2 regions of the Streptomyces sp. G5(2025) genome follow, and region 2 is predicted to be linked to the other one. Evidence: riboswitches for the same ligand, from Rfam matches in the RefSeq annotation. Region 2 holds a riboswitch; the other holds the start of a gene.

Region 1 (9,834 bases), 1.5 Mb from region 2:
GAGCGGCGACGCCCGCCTCACCCTGGCCGTCTTCGCGCTCGCGACCTGCGCCTGGATCAGCACGCCGATCGACGACACGTACATCGCGCTCGGCGCGGGCCTCGCCCTCACCGCGACCGGCGTGATCAGCAGCGACACCCTCTTCGGCACTCTCGGCGACGCGACGGTGTGGCTGCTGATCTGCGCGTTCGTGCTCGCCGCCGCCGTCGCGCGCACCGGACTCGCCGGACGGGCCGCGGCCTTCCTCGTCAGCGGGGCGCGCGGCGTACGGCAGTTGACCCACCTGACGACCGCCGCCCTGGTCGTGACGGCCTTCGCGGTGCCGGCCACCTCGGGGCGCGCCGCGCTCGCGCTGCCCGTCTTCCTCGCGCTCGCCAAGGTCCTCGCCGAGCGCAGGCGGCTCGTGGTGATGCTGGCGCTGCTCTTCCCCACCGTCATCCTGCTCTCCGCGGTGGCGACCCTGATCGGCGCGGGCGCGCATCTGATCACCGTGTCGGTGCTGTGGGAGGCGACCGGTGAGCGGATCGGCTTCACGCAGTGGCTGCTGCTCGGACTGCCGCTCGCCCTGGCGTCCTCCCATCTGGCCGCCGAGGCCGTGCTGTTGACGACCACCCGGCGCGCCGACCGCAAGGGCCCGGTCCACATCACCCTCGACCAGCTCCAGGAGCACAGCGAGCAGCCGGTGACCGGCCCCTGGGAGCCCGCCGAGACGCGCTGCGCCCTGCTGCTCGCCACGGTCGTCGCGCTCTGGTGCAGCGAGCCGCTGCACCAAGTCCCGCCCGCCGTCGTGGCGTTGATCGGCGCGGTCGTCGCGGCCTCCCCCGCACTGGGCACCGTAGGGCTCAAGGACGCCCTGAAGACCGTGCCCTGGGCGCTGCTGCTGTTCATGGCGGCCACCATGGCGATGGGCGTCGCGCTCGCCGACTCCGGGGCGGCGAAGTGGCTGGTCGGCGGGTTGCCCCTGGATCTGCCGCCGTGGCTGTTCCTCACCGCCGTCGTCACGGTCAGCACGGCCGCGCACCTGGTCCTCCAGTCCCGCTCGGCGCGCTCCTCGGTCCTGGTCCCGCTGGTCGTCGCGGCGGCCGCCGGCGCGGGCGTCAACCCGGTCGCCGCCGCCCTCGCCTCCACGGCGGCCGCGGGCTTCTGCCACACGCTGCCCGCCTCCGCCAAGCCGGTCACGCTCTACGCCGACATCCCCGGCACTCCCACCTACACCCCGCGCGACCTGCTGCGCCTCTCCGCGGTCCTGGCACCGCTGACCGCCGCGCTCGTCCTGCTCTTCGCCGTGACGCTCTGGCCCCTGCTCGGCGTCCCCGTCCGCTGACCGCCTGTTCCCCCGCTGCCGAGGAGACCCTCATGCTGACCCGTTTCGCCATCGCCCCCAGCGGCTTCAAGGAGTCCCTGTCCGCGCCCGCCGCCGCCGAGGCCATCGCGGCGGGCGTACGCCGTGTCGTCCCGCACGCCGAGACCGATCTGATCCCGCTCGTGGACGGCGGCGAGGGCACGGCCCGCGCGCTGGCCACGGCACACGGCGGCCGTCTCGTCGCGCTGCCCGCCACCGGACCGGTCGGCCAGCCGATCGGCACCCACTTCGCGCTGCTGCCCGACGGCACGGCGGTCGTCGAGATGGCGGCCGTGGCCGGGCTCTCGCTGGTCCCCCGCGAGCTGCGCGACCCGGGCGCCACCACCACGTACGGCGTCGGCGAGCTGATCCGCGCCGCCCTCGACGCGGGCGCCCGCCGCATCCTGGTCGGCTGCGGCGACTCGGGCACCTCGGACGGCGGCGCGGGCGCCCTCCAGGCCCTCGGTGCCCGCCTGCTGGACGCTGAGAGCCGTGAACTCCCGCGTGGCGGGCGGGTGTTGAAGCGGCTGTGCCGCATCGACGCGAGCGGCCTCGACCCCCGCCTCGCGGACACCGAGATCCGCGTGGCCTGCAACCCCTTCAACGTCCTGTGCGGCGAGCGCGGTGTCGCCCGCGTCTTCGGCCCCCAGAAGGGCGCCACGCCCGCACAGGCCGAGGAGCTGGCCGCGGCTCTGGAGCACTGGGCGTACGTCCTCACGTGCGACCTGCGCGTCACCGCCGACCTCTTCGGCGGTCCCGGCACGGGCGCGTCGGGCGGCCTCGGTGCCGGTCTCGCCGCGCTCGGCGCCCGCCTCCTGCCCCGCTTCGACGTGCTGCTCGACCGGCTGGACCTGGACGCCCGCCTGGCCCGCGCCGACCTGGTCGTCACCGCCGAGGGCGCCTTGGACTACCAGACGCGGTACGGGAAGGTCCCCGCCGAGGTGGCCCACCGCGCGAAGCGGGCCGGCCGCCCGGTCCTGGTCCTCGCGGGCACGATCGGCGTCGGCGCCCACTCCGTGCGCTCGCTGGGCGTGGACGCCTACAGCGCGATCCTGCCCGCCCCGGTCTCGCTGACCGAGGCGCTCGGCCGGGGCGGCGAGTTCCTCACCGACGCGACCGAGCGGGCCCTGCGGATGATCCAGCTGGGGTCACGGCTGCCGGCCGGTCAGGCGGCGGCGCTGGTGTCGGGCACGCAACGACCGTCTTCCGTGCGGTAGTTCCACCGCGCGCCGTGGGCCACCAGCTCCTTGACGGCGCGCACGAACCGCTCGACGTGCTCGTCGGGGGTGCCCGCGCCGAAGCTCACGCGGATCGCGTTCAGCGACTTCTCGCCGGGCGCGGCCTCGGGGGCGCCGCACTCACCGGGCTCGTCGGGCTCACCGCCGAGCAGGGTGCGCACCAGCGGGTGGGCGCAGAAGAGGCCATCGCGTACGCCGATGCCGTACTCGGCGGAGAGCGCGGCGGCGAAGTGCGAGCTGTTCCAGCCGTCCACGACGAAGGAGATGACGCCGACGCGCGGCGCGTCGTCACCGAAGAGGGAGAGCACCCGCACGGCGGGCACCTCGGCGAGCCCCTCACGCACCTTGCTGATCAGGTACCGCTCGCGGGCCACCAGCTCCTCGAACCCGGCCTCGGTGAGCGCCTTGCAGGCGGAGGCGATGGAGTAGACGCCGATGACGTTCGGCGACCCGGCCTCGTGCCGGGCGGCGCTGTCGTGCCACTCCACGTCCACGCCGCCGCCTGCTTCCTTGGGGCGTCGCGTCACCTTCCGCGAGGCGCCGCCGCCCGCGAGGTAGGGCTCGGCCGCCCGCAGCCAGTCGGAGCGGCCCGCGAGCACGCCCGAGCCGAAGGGCGCGTACAGCTTGTGCCCGGAGAAGGCGACCCAGTCGACGTCCAACTCCCTTACGGACACCCGGTGGTGGGGCGCGAGCTGTGCGGCGTCGAGCACGATCCGCGCACCGTGCGCGTGCGCGGCGGCGGCCAGCTCCCGCACCGGCCACAGCTCACCCGTGACGTTCGAGGCGCCGGTGACGCAGACCAGGGCCGGCCCATAGGGGTCGCGGTCGGCGAGGGCGCGCTCCAGCGTGTGCACGGCCTCGTCGGGCGTGCGCGGGGCGTTGAGGTAGGTGACGCGGGCGTCCCGCCACGGCAGGAGCGAGGCGTGGTGCTCGGTCTCGAAGACGAAGACCTGACAGTCGGCGGGCAGGGCGGCGGCGAGCAGGTTGAGCGAGTCGGTGGTGGACCGCGTGAAGACGACCTGGTCGCCCTCGCGGCAGTCGAGGAACTCGGCGACGGTCGTGCGGGAGTTCTCGAAGAGGTCGGTGGAGAGCTGCGAGAGGTACCCTGCGCCGCGGTGCACGCTGCCGTAGTAGGGGGCGTACGCGGCCACGTCGTCCCAGACCCGCTGGAGCGCGGGGGCGCTCGCCGCGTAGTCGAGCGCGGCGTACGTCACCTCGCCGCCGGTGACCAGCGGCACGGTGACGTCCCGGCCGAGGACGGCGAGCGGGGCACAGACGGACGAGTCGGCGGCAACGGCGGGAACAGCGGAAACGGACATGGCGAACTCCCGTAAGAGGCAGGTGAGTTCACTGCGGCAAGGCGCGTACGGCGCGGGATACGGCCCGGCTACGGCTACGGCGGCGCAGTGATGAAGTGAAGAGAAGAAGGTGTGCGGAAAAGGGGCGCCGAGGCCCTAACACATTCGCTTGCTCACGAGACTGCTCCCTTGAGGACCAGGACCCCAGGGCTGTGACATTCACCGATGTCCAGGGGTCCGCGCTTGCCATACGCCTTGCTGCGTACGGCCTGGTCTTCACCCGGGGCACCCCGCCACGGACGGAGGGTTGCCGGACAGCGGGCCGGGGCCGTAGTCGCTGTCACTCATGACCTGCCCAGCATCTTGCCACACGACCTTCGACGCGCAAGGCGCAGTCCGGATTCTGGACTGCGCCGTGCGTCACACGGGTGAGCGGGAGATGGGCGGGACGGTCAGCGGTTGCTGGCCGCCACCCACCGCTCCAAAGCCTGCTTCGCGGCACCGGAGTCGATCGAGTGGGCCGCGCGCGCCATGCCCGCGCGGAGCTGGTCGGCGAGCGGCTCGTCGGTCGGGGCGAGGGCGACCAGCGCAGCGGCGGAGTTCAGCAGCACGGCGTCGCGCACCGGCCCGCTCTCGCCGTCGAGCAGCCGCCGGGCGACCTCGGCGTTGTACGAGGCGTCGGCGCCCCGCAGGGCTTCGACGGGCACCAGGTCGATCCCGACGTCACGGGGGTCGAAGGCCTCCTCGCGCACCGCGCCGTCCCGTACGACCCACACCCGCGAGGTGGCCGTGGTCGTCAGCTCGTCGAGGCCGTCGTCGCCGCGGAAGACGAGGGAGGAGTTCCCCGCTCGGCGAAGACGCCGGCCACGATGGGGGCCAGCCGGGCGTCGGCGACCCCGACCGCCTGGGCCCGCACCTTGGCCGGGTTGGTGAGCGGGCCGAGGAGGTTGAAGACGGTCCGGATGCCCAACTGGCTGCGCGCGGCGCCCGCGTGCCGCAGCGCGGGGTGGAACTTCACGGCGAAGCAGAAGGTGATGCCCGCCTCCCGCGCGACCTCGACGACCCGCTCCGGGGTGAGCTGGAGGTTGACTCCGAGCTTCTCCAGCACGTCTGACGCCCCGCTGGCCGAGGACGCGGCGCGGTTGCCGTGCTTGACGACCCTCGCGCCGGTGCCCGCGATGACGATCGCGGACATCGTGGAGATGTTGACGGTCTTGGCGCCGTCACCGCCGGTGCCGACGATGTCGACCGTCTCGCCCGGCACCTCGATCACGTTGGCGTGCTCGTACATGGCCCGTACGAGACCGGAGATCTCCTCCACGGTCTCGCCCTTGGCCCGCAGCGCCACGACGAACCCCGCGATCTGCGCGTCGGTGGCCTCGCCGCGCATGATGCGGTCCATGGCCCAGGCCGTGTCGTCGGCGCTCTGGTCGCGCCCGTCGAGCAGGCTGTTCAGTACGTCGGGCCAGGAACGGCCCGCCGCGGTAGTGCCTCCTGCGGGGGTCACAGCGCTCATGGCCGCTCCTGGTGTTCGTCTGTCACGGAGGAAAGTGCCCGACACGTCGGGTGGGTCCACCCTATCCAGCCGCCGGGACGGCAAAGAGCCCCGTCCATGCACTGGACGGGGCTCTCGCCGTGGCGACCATGGGGAGGTCAGGGCTCGTCGAGCCTCAGGTGATCAGTGGTGGCCGTGGCCGCTGGTGATCTCCTTGTACTCCTCGGCGGTGGGCTTGGGGATCTGGTTGTCCTCCCCGTAGTAGCCCTTGGACAGCTTGGCCCTGAGCTTCTGCGAACCGGTCACCTTGCGCTCGACGCCGTTCTCGTCGACCGTCGGGCCGATGTCGAGCGGCTTGTACTGCTCGTGCGAGGTGAGCGTGTGCAGCTGCCCCTGGTCGAGCGGCTCGTGGATCTCGATGAACTCACCGTGCGGCAGGCGCTTGATGATGCCCGACTCGCGGCCGTGCAGCACCTTGTCCCTGTCGCGCCGCTGGAGGCCCAGGCAGATCCGCTTGGTGATGATGAAGGCGATGACCGGTCCGACGAAGAAGAAGATCCGGACGAACCAGGTGATCGCGTTCAGCGACAGGTGGAAGTGCGTGGCGAAGATGTCGTTGCCGCCACCGAGCAGCATGATCATGTACGCGGTGACCCACGCGACACCGAAGGCCGTACGGGTCGGGGCGTTGCGCGGGCGGTCCAGGATGTGGTGCTCGCGCTTGTCCCCGGTGACCCAGGACTCGATGAACGGGTAGACCGCGATCGCCGCGAGCATCAGCGGGAAGATGACCAGCGGGATGAAGACGCCGAGAACCAGCGTGTGACCCCAGAGGTTGATCTCCCAGCCCGGCATGACACGGATCAGACCCTCGGCGAAGCCCATGTACCAGTCGGGCTGGGCGCCGGTGGACACCTGGTCCGGACGGTAGGGGCCGATGGCCCAGATCGGGTTGATCGAGGCGATCGCCGAGATGGCCGCGATGACACCGAAGACCAGGAAGAAGAAGCCTCCGGCCTTGGCCATGTACACGGGCAGCAGCGGCATGCCGACGACGTTCTTGTTGGTCTTGCCGGGGCCCGCGAACTGCGTGTGCTTGTGGTAGAAGACCAGGATCAGGTGCGCCACCATCAGGCCCAGCATGATGCCCGGCAGCAGCAGGATGTGCACCGAGTAGAACCGCGCGACGAAGTCGCCGCCCGGGAACTCCCCGCCGAACAGGAACATCGACAGGTACGTGCCGATGACCGGGACGGACAGGATCGCGCCCTGCATGAAGCGGACACCGGTGCCGGAGAGCAGGTCGTCCGGGAGCGAGTAACCGGTGAAGCCGGTGAACATGCCGAGGACGAACAGCAGGAAGCCGAACAGCCAGTTGACCTCACGCGGCTTGCGGAAGGCGCCCGTGAAGAACACGCGCATCATGTGCACGAACATGCCCGCGATGAAGATCAGCGCCGCCCAGTGGTGGATCTGCCGGATCAGCAGACCACCGCGCACATCGAAGGAGATGTGCATGGTCGAGTTGAACGCCTCGGACATCAGCTGTCCCTGGAGCGGGACGTAGCTGCCGTGGTACTCCACCTCGTTCATCGACGGGTGGAAGAACAGCGTCAGATACACACCCGTCAGGATGATGATGATGAAGCTGTACATGCAGATCTCGCCGAGCATGAAGGACCAGTGGTCCGGGAAGATCTTGCGCATGTTGGCCTTGGCCAGGGAGTAGATCCCAAGACGGCCGTCGGCCCAGTCGGCCACCCGCTCGCCGGCGGGTGCCTTCTTCTTGTTGTCGCTGCTCATCAGGTCAGCCCCTCTCGAAGAAGGCAGGACCGACGGGCTCTTCGAAGTCGCCGAGCGCCTCGAGGTAGCCCTCCTCGTTCACACCGATGCGCAGCTGCGGCAGGGCGTGACCAGCGGGGCCGAAGATCACTCGGGCACCGTCGGAGAGGTCGAAGGTGGACTGGTGGCACGGGCAGAGGACGTGGTGCGTCTGCTGCTCGTACAGGGAGATCGGGCAACCCACGTGGGTGCAGATCTTGGAGTACGCCACGATGCCTTCGTGCGACCACGCGAGCTCGCGCTTGTCCTTGATGTCCTCCGGCTGGATCCGGACGATCATCAGGGCGGCCTTGGCGATCTGGGTCTGGAAGTCGTGGTCGTGCTCCGACATGCCGTCGGGCATGGCGAACGTGAGCGAACCGACCTGTACGTCCGAGGGACGCAGCGGCTCGTGCGTGTTCATGTTGACGAGCTTCTTGCCCTTGGCCCACTTGGTGTGCCGGAGCTTGTCCTCGGGCAGCGGACCGAGGTCGCGCAGGAGGACGACGCCGGAGAGCGGGACCAGGGCGAGCGCACCGAACATCGTGTTGCGGATCAGCTTGCGCCGACCGAACTGCGACTCCTCGGCACCGGCCCGGAAGTCGGCCATGACCTTGGCCCTGACCTCGGGCTCGGCCTCGATCGCGTGCCGCTCGTCGGCGACCTCCACGTCGGACATCAGGGTGCGGGCCCAGTGGACCGCGCCCGCGCCGATGCAGAAGAGCGCGAGACCCAGGGTCAGCCCCAGGGCGAAGTTCAGGCCGCTGATGTGCCCGATCGGCCAGACGAAGATGCTCTTGTCCGCCGGGATGGCCACGAACGAGGCGATGAAGCCGACGGTGGCCAGCATGGACAGCGTGAACATGAACGCGATCGCACGCTCGGAGCGCCGGGCGGCCTTCTCGTCGATGTCCTGGATGCGGTGCTGGTGGGGCGGAAGGCCCGGGTCGGCGAACGGGTTGTCGTCCGCGACCGCCACCGAGCCGTGCGCGGGCTCGGTCACCTGCTTGGTGGGCAGGTTCTCTTCTGGAATCTCTTGGCTACTCATGACTTCTTGGCCTTTGCGGTCCGAGCGGCGACCCACACGGCGACCGCGATCAGCGAGCCGAGACCGAAGATCCAGCCGAAGAGGCCTTCACTGACCGGGCCCAGACCACCCAGCTTGAGACCACCAGGGCTCTGGGTCTTCTCGCCGTTGACCGCGTCGAGGTACGCGATGATTTCCTTCTTCTCCTTCTCCGGCATCGTGGTGTCGGGGAAGGACGGCATGTTCTGCGGGCCGGTCTGCATGGCCTCGTAGATGTGCTTCGGAGAGACATCCTCGAGCGACGGCGCGAACTTGCCGTGCGTCAGCGCGCCACCTTCACCGGTGAAGTTGTGGCACTGGGCGCAGTTGGTGCGGAACAGCTCGCCACCCTTGGCGATGTCCGCCCCGTCCGGGCTGTACTGCTTCTCGGTCGGGACCGAGGGACCGGCGCCGAGCGAGGCGACGTACGCCGCCAGCTGGTCGATCTGGGCCTGGGTGTAAATGACCTTCTTCTTGGGCGCCTGGGCACCCTGCTGCTGGAGCGGCATGCGCCCGGTGCCGACCTGGAAGTCGACCGCCGCGGCGCCCACGCCCGTCAGCGGCGGACCGTCGGAGGACCCCTGACCGCCGGTTCCGTGGCAGCTGGAGCAGCCCACGGCGTAGAGCTTCTTGCCCTCGTCGATGGCGAGGGACTGGGCGGTTTCATCGGCTTGCGCCTTGTCCGCCGGCGCGAACGCGGCGTACAGCCCCCCGGTGGCCGCCAGCGCGAGGAGTAGGACGACGACCGCCGCCAGCGGATGGCGTCGTCGTGCGGAGAGCTTTTTCACGGATTACCCCGGTGTCAGGATCTTCTGCGTCGATGCTTCTGGAATATGTCGGTACGTCGCGTGAGCGACCCCGCCGATTACTTGATCATGTAGATCGTGGCGAAGAGGCCGATCCAGACCACATCGACGAAGTGCCAGTAGTAGGACACGACGATGGCTGCGGTCGCCTGTTCATGGGTGAACTTCCTGGCCGCGTAGGTGCGGCCCAGGACCAGCAGGAAGGCGATCAGGCCGCCTGTCACATGCAGTCCGTGGAAGCCGGTGGTCAGGTAGAAGACCGAGCCGTAGGGGTCGGACGAGAGCGAGAGGCCCTCGTGCTTGACCAGCTCGGTGTACTCGTACACCTGACCGCCGATGAAGATCGCACCCATGATGAAGGTGACGATGAACCACATCCGGAGCTTCTTCACGTCGCCACGCTCAGCGGCGAACACGCCGAGCTGACACGTGAGAGAGGAGAGCACCAGGATCGTGGTGTTCGTCGCCGAGAACGGGAAGTTAAGGGCCGAGGCCATTTCCTTCCAGTGATCAGGACCTGTCACCGATCGCAGGGTGAAGTACATCGCGAAGAGGGCCGCGAAGAACATCAGCTCGGAACTCAGCCAGATGATGGTTCCGACGCTGGTGAGGTTCGGTCGATTGACCGGCGGGTGCGCGTGCCCGGTATCTACTGTCGTTGCTGTCGCCACGACCGACATTATGTCGGTCGCTTATCCCGCCCTCACCTCGGGGGGTGCTGTTCGGAGTGTCTGTGGGGTGTGTCCTGCCCGTATGGCCCATCGGAGG
Region 2 (9,834 bases):
TCGTGGGGGCGCCCCACTTCTTCTCGAGGACGACGTTGCGACCCTTGGGGCCCAGGGTCACCTTGACGGCGTCGGCGAGCTGGTTCATGCCGCGCTCGAGGCCGCGCCGTGCCTCCTCGTCGAACGCGATGATCTTGGCCATGTGAAGTGGTCCTCCCGGACAGGGGTGGAAACGCAAACGGACCGTGCTGGTGCCCGCGACGGACGGACTGCGCACCGTGTGGTTCCTTGCCCCACGCGGCCCGCGGACCTCACCGACCCGATCCAAGTTCTGTCACTCTCACTGGGAGAGTGCTAAGCCCAATGATTAGCACTCGACCCCTGCGAGTGCAAGCGCCTCTCCCGGATCCGGGGGGCGCGATCCGGACCCACCCGCCCCTACCCGCGGGCGCGCCCGTCCCTACCCGCGGGCGCGCGGGCGCACACGAGGGGCCCGTACCCCAGTGGGATACGGACCCCTCGCGATGCTTGCTTCGGTGGTCGATCGCGCCGAGCTAGACGGCGAGCTTGACCATGTCCGCCTGTGGACCCTTCTGGCCCTGCGAGATCTCGAACTCGACTCGCTGACCTTCTTCAAGGGTGCGGTAGCCGTCCATCTGGATCGCGCTGTAGTGGACGAAAACATCCGCACCACCGTCGACCGCGATGAAGCCGTACCCCTTCTCCGCGTTGAACCACTTGACGGTGCCCTGAGCCATGCCTAACTCCCCTATTACTGGCCCTTGCACAGGACCGCACTTCGCGGACCCGGGTCAGACCTCACCCGCCAATGGATGGGGGTGTGCGCCGGAACGCGTCGACCGCCGCTGAATGTATCTGTCCAACTGCCCTCTGCAACAGGTCAATCGGACGAGAATTCTGGGCATGCCGGATCGGCGATATACGGAGTGTCCACCAGGATTCAGGGCAAGTCGGGCCCGACAAATGCCACGAAGGGCTCAAAAGGGCGGCTCGCTTTGGCTGCTTCTTGTCGGCTCCGGGCCGACTTCGTATATGCGCTCGGCACAAACGGCGAAACAGGATTCCCAACTGTACCGCGCTCAACCATGCAGAATTGCCCCCTCCGTTTGTCAGCGGGAGAGGGCAATTCAGGTTACGCAGGGAAGTTGCAGAAACGGATCACCAGCACATCAGCAGCAGATCACCGGCAGATCATCCGCCGGCGACCGCCGGAATGATCGACACGCCCGCGCCGTCCGGGGTGGCCGTCTCCAGGCCCTGCTCGAAGCGGACGTCGTCGTCGTTGACGTACACGTTCACGAAGCGGCGCAGCTTGCCCTGGTCGTCCAGGACGCGGGCGGCGATGCCGGTGTGGTTCTTCTCCAGGTCGGCGATGACCTCCCCGAGGGTCGCCCCCTCGGCGGCCACCTCGGCCTGCCCGCCGGTGTAGGTACGAAGGATGGTGGGAATCCGGACGTTGACGCTCATGGGGTTCACCTCTGGGATACGTGGAGTGGGCGCCCCTGGAAGGGGCGCGGGGAACTGCGCGACCAGCCACGACGGCCCCGCAGCCGGAAAGGAGAGCTCAGGCCCTACGGCGGCTAACCGGCCAAGCCCGCGGAGCGGAACGCCTCAAGGCTCGGCTTGATCGTCGCGGTGGCCTGCGAGGTCTCGGCGACGGCGTCCAGCGTCTTCAGGCCGTCCCCGGTGTTCAGCACCACCGTGGTGAGCGCCGGGTCGATGAGCCCCGCCTCGATCAGCTTCTTCGTGACGCCCACCGTGACACCTCCGGCGGTCTCCGCGAAGATGCCTTCGGTCCGCGCCAGGAGCTTGATGGCGTCGACGACCTGCTCGTCGTTCACGTCCTCCACCGCCCCGCCCGTGCGGCGCGCGATGTCGAGCACGTACGGCCCGTCGGCGGGGTTGCCGATGGCCAGCGACTTGGCGATGGTGTTCGGCTTCTGGGGGCGCACCACGTCGTGACCGGCCTTGAAGGCGGCCGAGACCGGCGAACACCCCTCCGCCTGCGCACCGAAGATCTTGTAGGGCTTGTCCGCCACGAGACCGAGCGCGATCAGCTCCTTCAGACCCTTGTCGATCTTCGTGAGCTGCGACCCGGAGGCGATCGGGATGACGAGCTGGTCGGGCAGCTCCCACCCCAGCTGCTCGCAGATCTCGTACGCGAGGGTCTTGGAGCCCTCGCCGTAGTACGGCCGGAGGTTGACGTTGACGAAGCCCCAGCCCTCGCCCAGCGGGTCGCCGATCAGTTCGGAGCAGAAGCGGTTCACGTCGTCGTAGTTGCCCTCGATGCCGACGAGCTCGCCGCCGTAGACCGCGGCCATGACGACCTTGCCCTGCTCCAGGTCGTGCGGGATGAACACGCAGGAGCGGAAGCCCGCGCGGGCGGCGGCGGCGCCGACGGCGCCCGCGAGGTTGCCGGTGGAGGAGCAGGAGAGCGTGGTGAAGCCGAAGGCCCTGGCCGCCTCCAGCGCCTGCGCGACGACACGGTCCTTGAAGGAGTGCGTGGGGTTGCCGGAGTCGTCCTTGACGAACAACTTGCCCTGTTCGACGCCGAGTTCCCGCGCGAGGTTGTCGGCCTTGACGAGCTTGGTCCAGCCGGGGTTGAGGTTCGGCTTGTCGGCGACGTCGGCGGGGACGGGGAGCAGCGGGGCGTAACGCCAGATGTTGGCGGGTCCGGCCTCGATGCGCTCGCGGAGGGCTTCCGGGTCGCCGAGGGGCAGGTCGTACGCGACTTCGAGGGGGCCGAAACACTCGGCGCAGGCGAAGATCGGGCCCAGCGGGAAGCGGGTGCCGCACTCACGGCACGAGAGGCCGGACGCGGGGCCGAGGTCGACGGAAGGGGTGGTGCGTTCGGTGGCGACAGTCTGCACAGCCATGGAGGCGAGGCCCTTTCTCCTCATCTTCCTCGCGACGCATCTCGCCGCGAGACGGAATTGGCACCTTCCCCACCGTGACCTCGCGGTCGGCGGGAGGGTTGCCGGGGCTTCAACGGGCCGTATCCCTCTGCCCCTCTGGATGAGCGGTATTCGATTGTGGGTTTCAGTTGTAGATCATGCTGCGGCGACCCCGACATGCGATGGTCACCGGCGTTGTTCAAGACTGTAACCGAAGCCCTGGACCCTTGAGATAGTCGTCCGAACCGCGAGATGGATCACATATGGGAGGACCCTGACCGTGCTGGAAGAGGTCGAGCGCTGGCTGAACAGGCGTTCCTGGTCGGTCGCCGACCGCCCCTTGGACCGCCTCGTCGCCGCCAAGCGCGCGTCCGGCGCGACGGTGAGCGTCGTGCTGCCCGCCCTCGACGAACAGGAGACGGTCGGCGCGATCGTCGCCGAGATCCGCCGCGCGCTGATGGAGCGCGCCCCGCTCGTCGACGAACTGGTGGTGATCGACTCCGGCTCGTCGGACCGTACGGCCGAGGTGGCCGGCGAGGCCGGCGCCAAGGTCGTCCACCGGGACGAGATCCTGCCGCGGATCGCGCCGCTGCCCGGCAAGGGCGAGGTGCTGTGGCGCTCGCTGCTGGTGACGGGCGGCGACATCGTGGCGTTCGTCGACGCGGACCTGCGGGAGTTCTCCGCCGACTTCGTCTCGGGGATCGTCGGCCCGCTGCTGACCGACCCCGACGTGGCGTTCGTCAAGGCCATGTACGACCGGCCGCTCGGCGAGGCCGCCGGGCAGGGCGGCCGGGTGACGGAGCTGATGGCGCGGCCGCTACTGAACATGCACTGGCCGCGGCTGGCCGGTTTCGTGCAGCCGCTCGGCGGTGAGTACGCGGCCCGCCGGTCCCTCCTGGAGCGGCTGCCGTTCCCCGTCGGGTACGGCGTGGAGCTGGGGCTGCTCGTGGACGCGCTGCACACGGTGGGCCTGGACGCGCTGGCGCAGGTCGACGTCGGGGTGCGCAAGCACCGCCACCAGGACGGGCAGGCGCTCGGGCGGATGGCGGCGGCGATCTACCGGACGGCGCAGGTGCGGCTCGCGCGCGGGCATCTCGTACGGCCCGAGCTGACGCAGTTCGAGCGAGGAGAGGGCGGGTTCACGCCACGCACCCACGCGGTGGACACCGAGGAACGGCCGCCCATGACCGGCGTCGCGGAGTACGCGCACCGACGCGTGGCGTGAGCGGCCGGGACCATACGTTTGCCCGCCGCCCGGACGGGCTACGTTTTGGCACATGGTGTCCGATCCGGCTAAGTCAGCAGCAGCGCAGGTACTCGTCGCGTCCAACCGCGGCCCCGTCTCGTACACAGTGGGGAAGGACGGTGAGCTGACGGCCAAGCGCGGCGGCGGCGGCCTCGTCTCCGGACTGAGCGCCATCGGCGACGAGGCGGACGCTCTGTGGGTGTGCGCGGCGCTCGGCGAGGGCGACCGGGAGGCGGTGCGGCGCGGCGTCGGTGAGCCGGGCGTGCGGATGCTCGACATCGACGCGGGCTCACGCGAGGGCGTGCACGCCGCCGCGTACAACGGCATCGCCAACTCGGTCCTGTGGTTCGTGCACCACATGCTCTACCAGACGCCCCTGGAACCGGTCTTCGGCCCGGAGTTCCGCGCGCAGTGGGAGGCGTACGAGACGTACAACCGCGCGTTCGCCGAGGCGCTGGCGGCCGAGGCGGCGCCCGGCGCGGCGGTCGTCGTGCAGGACTACCACCTCACGCTGGTGCCGGGCATGCTGCGCGAGCTGCGCGAGGACCTGCGGATCGGCCACTTCTCGCACACCCCGTGGGCGCCGGCCGACTACTTCCGGATGCTGCCGGACGACGTGGCCGAACAGGTGCTGCGCGGCATGCTCGGCGCGGACCGCCTCGGGTTCCTGACGGGGCGGTGGGCGGACGCGTTCACGGAGTGCTGTGTGCGCGTGCTCGGCGGCACGTCCGGCACGCGGATCGGGGTGCACGGGCTCGGCGCCGACGCGGACTTCCTGCGGGAGCGCTCGCGGCGCGAGGACGTCGAGGAGCGGATGGCGACGCTGCGGGGGCAGGTGGGCGAGGGCCGCAAGACGATCGTGCGGGTGGACAGGACCGAGCTGTCCAAGAACATCGTGCGCGGCCTGCACGCCTACCGGGAGCTGCTGGAGACCCGCCCCGAGTGGCGCGAGCGGGTCGTCCACGTCGCGTTCGCCTACCCGTCGCGGCAGGACCTCGCGGTGTACCGGGACTACACGGCGGAGGTCTCGCGCGTCGCGGAGCAGATCAACGCGGAGTTCGGTACGCCCGGCTGGACCCCGGTGCTCCTCCACGTCGACGACGACTTCGCCCGCTCGCTCGCGGCGTACCGCCTCGCGGACGTGGCGCTGGTCAACCCCATCCGCGACGGCATGAACCTCGTCGCGAAGGAGGTCCCGGTGGTCTCCGACGAGGGCTGCGCGCTGGTGCTCTCGCGGGAGGCGGGGGCGTACGAGGAGCTGGGTGAGGACGCGCTGGGGGTGAACCCCTACGACATCTCGGCCACGGCGGAGGCGCTGCACGCCGGTCTTTCGATGCCACCCGGCGAGCGCGCCGAACGCACGAAACGCCTCACGGCGGCGGCGACGGCACTGCCCCCGACCCGGTGGTTCCTGGACCAGCTCCACGCCCTGACGGGCGACGCCGCCTAGCCCGCCCCTCCCGCCACTTCGCTGATACGCCACCCGACCATGCCGGCGGCGCCGGACCGACCGGTGGCGTCGAGGCGCAGCTCGTCCCGCGCGCCTGTGGTGCGCGCGGTGGTGGGGACCCCGTCGCAGTCGACGGTGCGGTGCGTGGGGCCCTTCCCGGCGATCGACAGATCGATCCGTCCCTTCCCCGCGCAGGCGACGACGACCTCGTACACCGTGCCCGGCCGCAGCTTCGGCCGGGCATGGATTCCGTCGCCGACGCGTTCGAGTCCGGACTCGACGAACAGGGGATCACTGTCGTCGATCGACTCCGTGCCCAGAGCCTTCCTCACCCGCTCGCCGAACTCCTCATCACCGCCCGCGGACGAACTCCCGGCGGCCGTCGGGCGTGCCCCCCGGCCGGCGCCGTCCGCCCCGCCCCCGTCCTCGGAGCAGCCGGTCAGGACCGCCAGACAGACCACCACGGCCCAGACCCCACCGCCGTATCGGCGCGCGCTCCGCTGGGGCCTCGTCATGAATGCGCCGTCCACATCGCCATCCGGGGGCCTTTCTTGTACGGGCCGTCGCGCTGACGCGGTCCGACAGTGAGCGTCTCGCGCGGTCAGGCCCCGGGCAGGCCGGCGGTGAGGGAGGCGAGCAGGTTCACCACTCCCGCCGGGCCGTCCACCACCAGGTCGGCGCGGTCGGAGAGTTCCGTCACCTCCGCGCTGCCGCTGCACACCAGGAGGCCCGCGACGCCGTCCGCGCGGAGTTTCTCCACCGCGGCGAAGGCGGGGAGGTCGCCCAGGTCGTCGCCCGCGTAGAGCACGGACTCCGCGCCGACCTCGCGCAGGTACGCGGCGAGGGCCACGCCCTTGTCCATGCCCGGGGGGCGCAGTTCGAGGACCATGCGGCCCGGTTCGACGATCAGGCCGTGCCGGGCCGCCAGTTCGGCGAGCGGTGCGCGCAGCGTGTCGTAGGCAGCCTGCGGGTCCTGCGCGCGGCGCGTGTGGACGGCGACGGCGCGGCCCTTCTCCTCGATCCACGTGCCGCGCCACGCGCCGATCGTGTCCAGGAACCCGGGCAGTTCGGCGCGGACGGCCGCGACGCCGGGATGCGCCTCGGCGGCCTGGACGGTGCCGGTGACCGCGTCCCAGCGCTCGGCGCCGTAGTGCCCGAGGACCACCAGCTGTTCCAGGCCGGGCACGCCCGCGAAGCCGCCGTAGCGCACGGCGACGCCCGCCGGGCGGCCCGTGACCACCGCGGCGGACCGCAGGCGCGGGGCGAGGGCGGCGAGCGCGGGCACGGCGTCCGGGTGGGCGCGGGCCTGCTCGGGGTCGGCGACGATCGGGGCGAGCGTGCCGTCGAAGTCGAGGGCCACGACGGCCCGTTCGGGCCGCGCGAGAAACGCGGCGAGACCGTCACGGCCCGCCGCCGTCACGGGCTCCGGCAGTGCGGGACGCCCGTGCCGGTCGGGCTGCGCGTACGTAGGGTCACCCATGGGCCCGACCTTAACCGCGTCAGCGCTCCTCGCGCCGCGACTCCCGCACCCGGCGCAGCCGATTGACCGTAATCGGGTCGTGCGCGAGGGCCCGGGGGTCGTCGAGAAGGGCGTTCAGGAGCTGGTAGTAGCGCACGGGGACCATGCCCAGCTCCTCGCGGACGGCGCGTTCCTTCGCGCCGGGCCCCGGCCAGTCGCGCCGCTCCAGGGCGAGGACGGCACGGTCCCGCTCGGACAGTTCCTCTTCGGTCATGCCGTCACGTTATTCCGCGTCCTCCGCGGTCGCCGCCTTGTTCTGGATCTGGCCGAGGATCATGGACGGGTTGCCGTTCTCGGTGACCGTCTTGCCGATGTTGTTCTTGATGTCGGCCGAGACCTGCGCCCACGACGTCTTGCCCACCGGGTAGAGCTGGGAGGTCGGCAGCTCCTTGAGGAACTTGCCCAGCTCGGTGTGGCCGCGGTCCTTGGACATCTGGTCGAACGCGGAGGTCGTCACGGGCAGGATGTCGTACTCGTTGGAGAAGTCGAGCACGTTCTTCTTGCTGTAGACGAAGTCGAGGAACTTGCCGGCCTCCTTGCGGTGACCGTTCTGCTTGAACGCCATCATCCAGTCGGCGACACCCATCGTGGCCTTCGCCTTGCCGTTGACGCCGGGCGCCGGCACCATGCCGAATTTCACGCCCTTCTTCGCGGCCATCTTCATCAGCGTCGGGTGGCCGTTGAGCATCCCGACCTCCCCGCGCGAGAACGCCGCGAACGCGTCGGCGCGGTTCATCTGACCGGGCGCCTTCGGCCCGGTCAGCCCCTTGCCGACCAGCTCGTCCCGGAGCCAGGCGAACGTCTTGGCGTTCTGCTTGGAGTCGATGTCGTACGAGCCGACGTTGTCGGTGTAACCGCCGCCGCCGCTCAGCATCCACATCAGCGTCTCGGCGGGCGCCTCCTCGGGGCCCAGCGGCAGCGCGTACGGGATCTTCACGCCGCGCGCCTTGAGGGCCTTCGCGGCGGCCTGGAGCTGGCTCCAGCTCTGCGGCGGGGTGAGACCGGCGTCCTTGAAGAGCTTGGTGTTGTAGAAGAGCAGGCGCGTGGAGGAGGCGAACGGCATGCCGTACTGGATGCGCTTGACCTCGCCGGCCTGGGCGAGCGGGGTCATGAAGTCGGCCTGGGTGGCGATGGAGAGCAGTTCGTCGGCCTCGTAGAGCTTGCCCTGCGCGGCGTAGTCGGCGTACGCGCCGATCTGCGCCAGGTCGGGGGCGTCGCCCTTCTTGACCATCTCCTTGACCTCGCGGTCCACGTCGTTCCAGGACAGGACGGTGACGTCGACCTTGATGCCGGGGTTCTCGGCCTCGAAGGCCTTGCTGAGCTTGTCCCAGTACTTCTTGGAACTGTTGGCCGCGGAGTCGCCGTAGTCGGCGGCCACCAGCTTGAGGGTGACGTCGCCGGAGTCGCCGGGACCACCGCAGCCGGCGAGCACGCCCGCCATGCCCAGTGCGGCCACCGCCGCGGTCAGTCCTGTCACGCGCCGCTGCACAGCTGTCCCACCCTCATTGCTTTCGCGTACCGGGGCCGGTGCGCCCCACCGCTGTCGAACTGCGATTTTCCCCCGAGTTTCCCCCGGGTCCGAACACAAGGTCTACACCAGCCCAGTATCACTTGTGCAACGGACGCCCACGGACGCCCACGGGCACCCATTGCAGCCCCGTCCCCGGCCTGCTAAGCACGACACGTTCACGTCCCGCACGACGAGGAGCCTTGCCGCATGTCGCGTACCGCAGCAGAAATAGCCACTCAGCCCGCCTGTTGGCACCGGGCGGCGGAGGCGGCGGCCTCCTTCACGGGGCTGCCGCAGCCGGGTGAGCGGGTCGCCGTCACCGGGTGCGGGACCTCATGGTTCATGGCCATCGCGTACGCGGCGCTGCGCGAGGCGGCGGGACAGGGCGAGACGGACGCCTTCGCCTCCTCGGAGTTCCCGGCCGGGCGGCGCTACGACCGGGTGGTCGCGATCACCCGCTCCGGTACGACGACGGAGGTGCTTGAGCTGCTCGGGCGGCTCAAGGGCTCGGTCCCGACGCTCGCGCTGACCGCCGACCCGAAGACCCCGGTCATGGACGCGGCCGACACCGTGGCGGTCCTGGACTGGGCGGACGAGGAGTCGGTCGTCCAGACGCGCTTCGCGACGACCGCGCTCGCCTTCCTGCGGGCCGGGCTCGGTGACGTGCCCGGCGTGAAGCCGGTGGCCGAGGCGGCGGTCGACGCGGAGCTCGCGGTGACGGAGCCGCTGCCGGCGGCGGTGCTCGGGGCGGAGCAGTGGACGTTCCTGGGGCGCGGCTGGACGTACGGTCTCGCGCTGGAGGCGGCGCTGAAGATGCGGGAGGCGGCGGGGGCGTGGACGGAGGCGTACCCGGCGATGGAGTACCGCCACGGGCCGATCTCCATCACGGGCCCCGGCCGCGTGGCGTGGATGTTCGGCACGCTGCCGGAGGGTCTCGCCGGTGACGTGGCCCGGGTCGGCGGCGAACTCGTCGCCCGCCAGGACGCGGACCCACTGGCCGACCTGATCCGCGCCCAGCGCCTCGCGGTGGCCCTGGCCGAATCCCACGGCTTCGACCCGGACCGCCCCAAAAACCTCACCCGCAGCGTGATTTTGAGCTAGGGGTACGGCGGCGGGGTACGGGGGCAGGGGTACAGGGGCAGGGCGGCGACTCATGCCGCCGTGCCCCGCCCACTCACCTGGGAGTGATGGCGATGCCCTCCGGCTGATGGCCGGTGCGCAGGGTCGTGCGTACCTTCGCGAGTCCCGGGTCGA

The links. A riboswitch is a leader RNA that binds a small molecule or an ion and turns the genes downstream of it on or off. The one in region 2 is predicted to bind S-adenosylmethionine.
Region 1: linked by a shared signal. The riboswitch ahead of ACOBQB_RS19850 (aminotransferase class V-fold PLP-dependent enzyme) and the one ahead of thrC (threonine synthase) in region 2 are both predicted to bind S-adenosylmethionine.

Annotation. Positions count from the first base shown of each region.
Region 1 is NZ_JBMUZT010000006.1:1,977,813-1,987,646, forward strand. It holds gene ACOBQB_RS19840 (SLC13 family permease) at 1-1,324, shown strand, start outside; gene ACOBQB_RS19845 (glycerate kinase) at 1,357-2,559, shown strand; gene ACOBQB_RS19850 (aminotransferase class V-fold PLP-dependent enzyme) at 2,508-3,899, opposite strand; SAM riboswitch class IV at 4,113-4,230, opposite strand; partial or broken gene trpD (anthranilate phosphoribosyltransferase) at 4,331-5,394, opposite strand; gene ACOBQB_RS19860 (cytochrome b) at 5,557-7,176, opposite strand; gene ACOBQB_RS19865 (Rieske 2Fe-2S domain-containing protein) at 7,181-8,242, opposite strand; gene ACOBQB_RS19870 (c-type cytochrome) at 8,239-9,048, opposite strand; gene ACOBQB_RS19875 (cytochrome c oxidase subunit 3) at 9,126-9,746, opposite strand.
Region 2 is NZ_JBMUZT010000006.1:3,510,137-3,519,970, forward strand. It holds gene groL (chaperonin GroEL) at 1-142, opposite strand, end outside; gene ACOBQB_RS26675 (cold-shock protein) at 495-698, opposite strand; gene ACOBQB_RS26680 (ubiquitin-like small modifier protein 1) at 1,153-1,428, opposite strand; gene thrC (threonine synthase) at 1,542-2,837, opposite strand; SAM riboswitch class I at 2,855-2,983, opposite strand; gene ACOBQB_RS26690 (glucosyl-3-phosphoglycerate synthase) at 3,136-4,080, shown strand; gene ACOBQB_RS26695 (alpha,alpha-trehalose-phosphate synthase (UDP-forming)) at 4,133-5,551, shown strand; gene ACOBQB_RS26700 (hypothetical protein) at 5,548-6,066, opposite strand; gene otsB (trehalose-phosphatase) at 6,153-7,031, opposite strand; gene ACOBQB_RS26710 (DUF3263 domain-containing protein) at 7,051-7,284, opposite strand; gene ACOBQB_RS26715 (ABC transporter substrate-binding protein) at 7,294-8,511, opposite strand; gene ACOBQB_RS26720 (SIS domain-containing protein) at 8,788-9,681, shown strand; gene ACOBQB_RS26725 (beta-propeller fold lactonase family protein) at 9,755-9,834, opposite strand, start outside.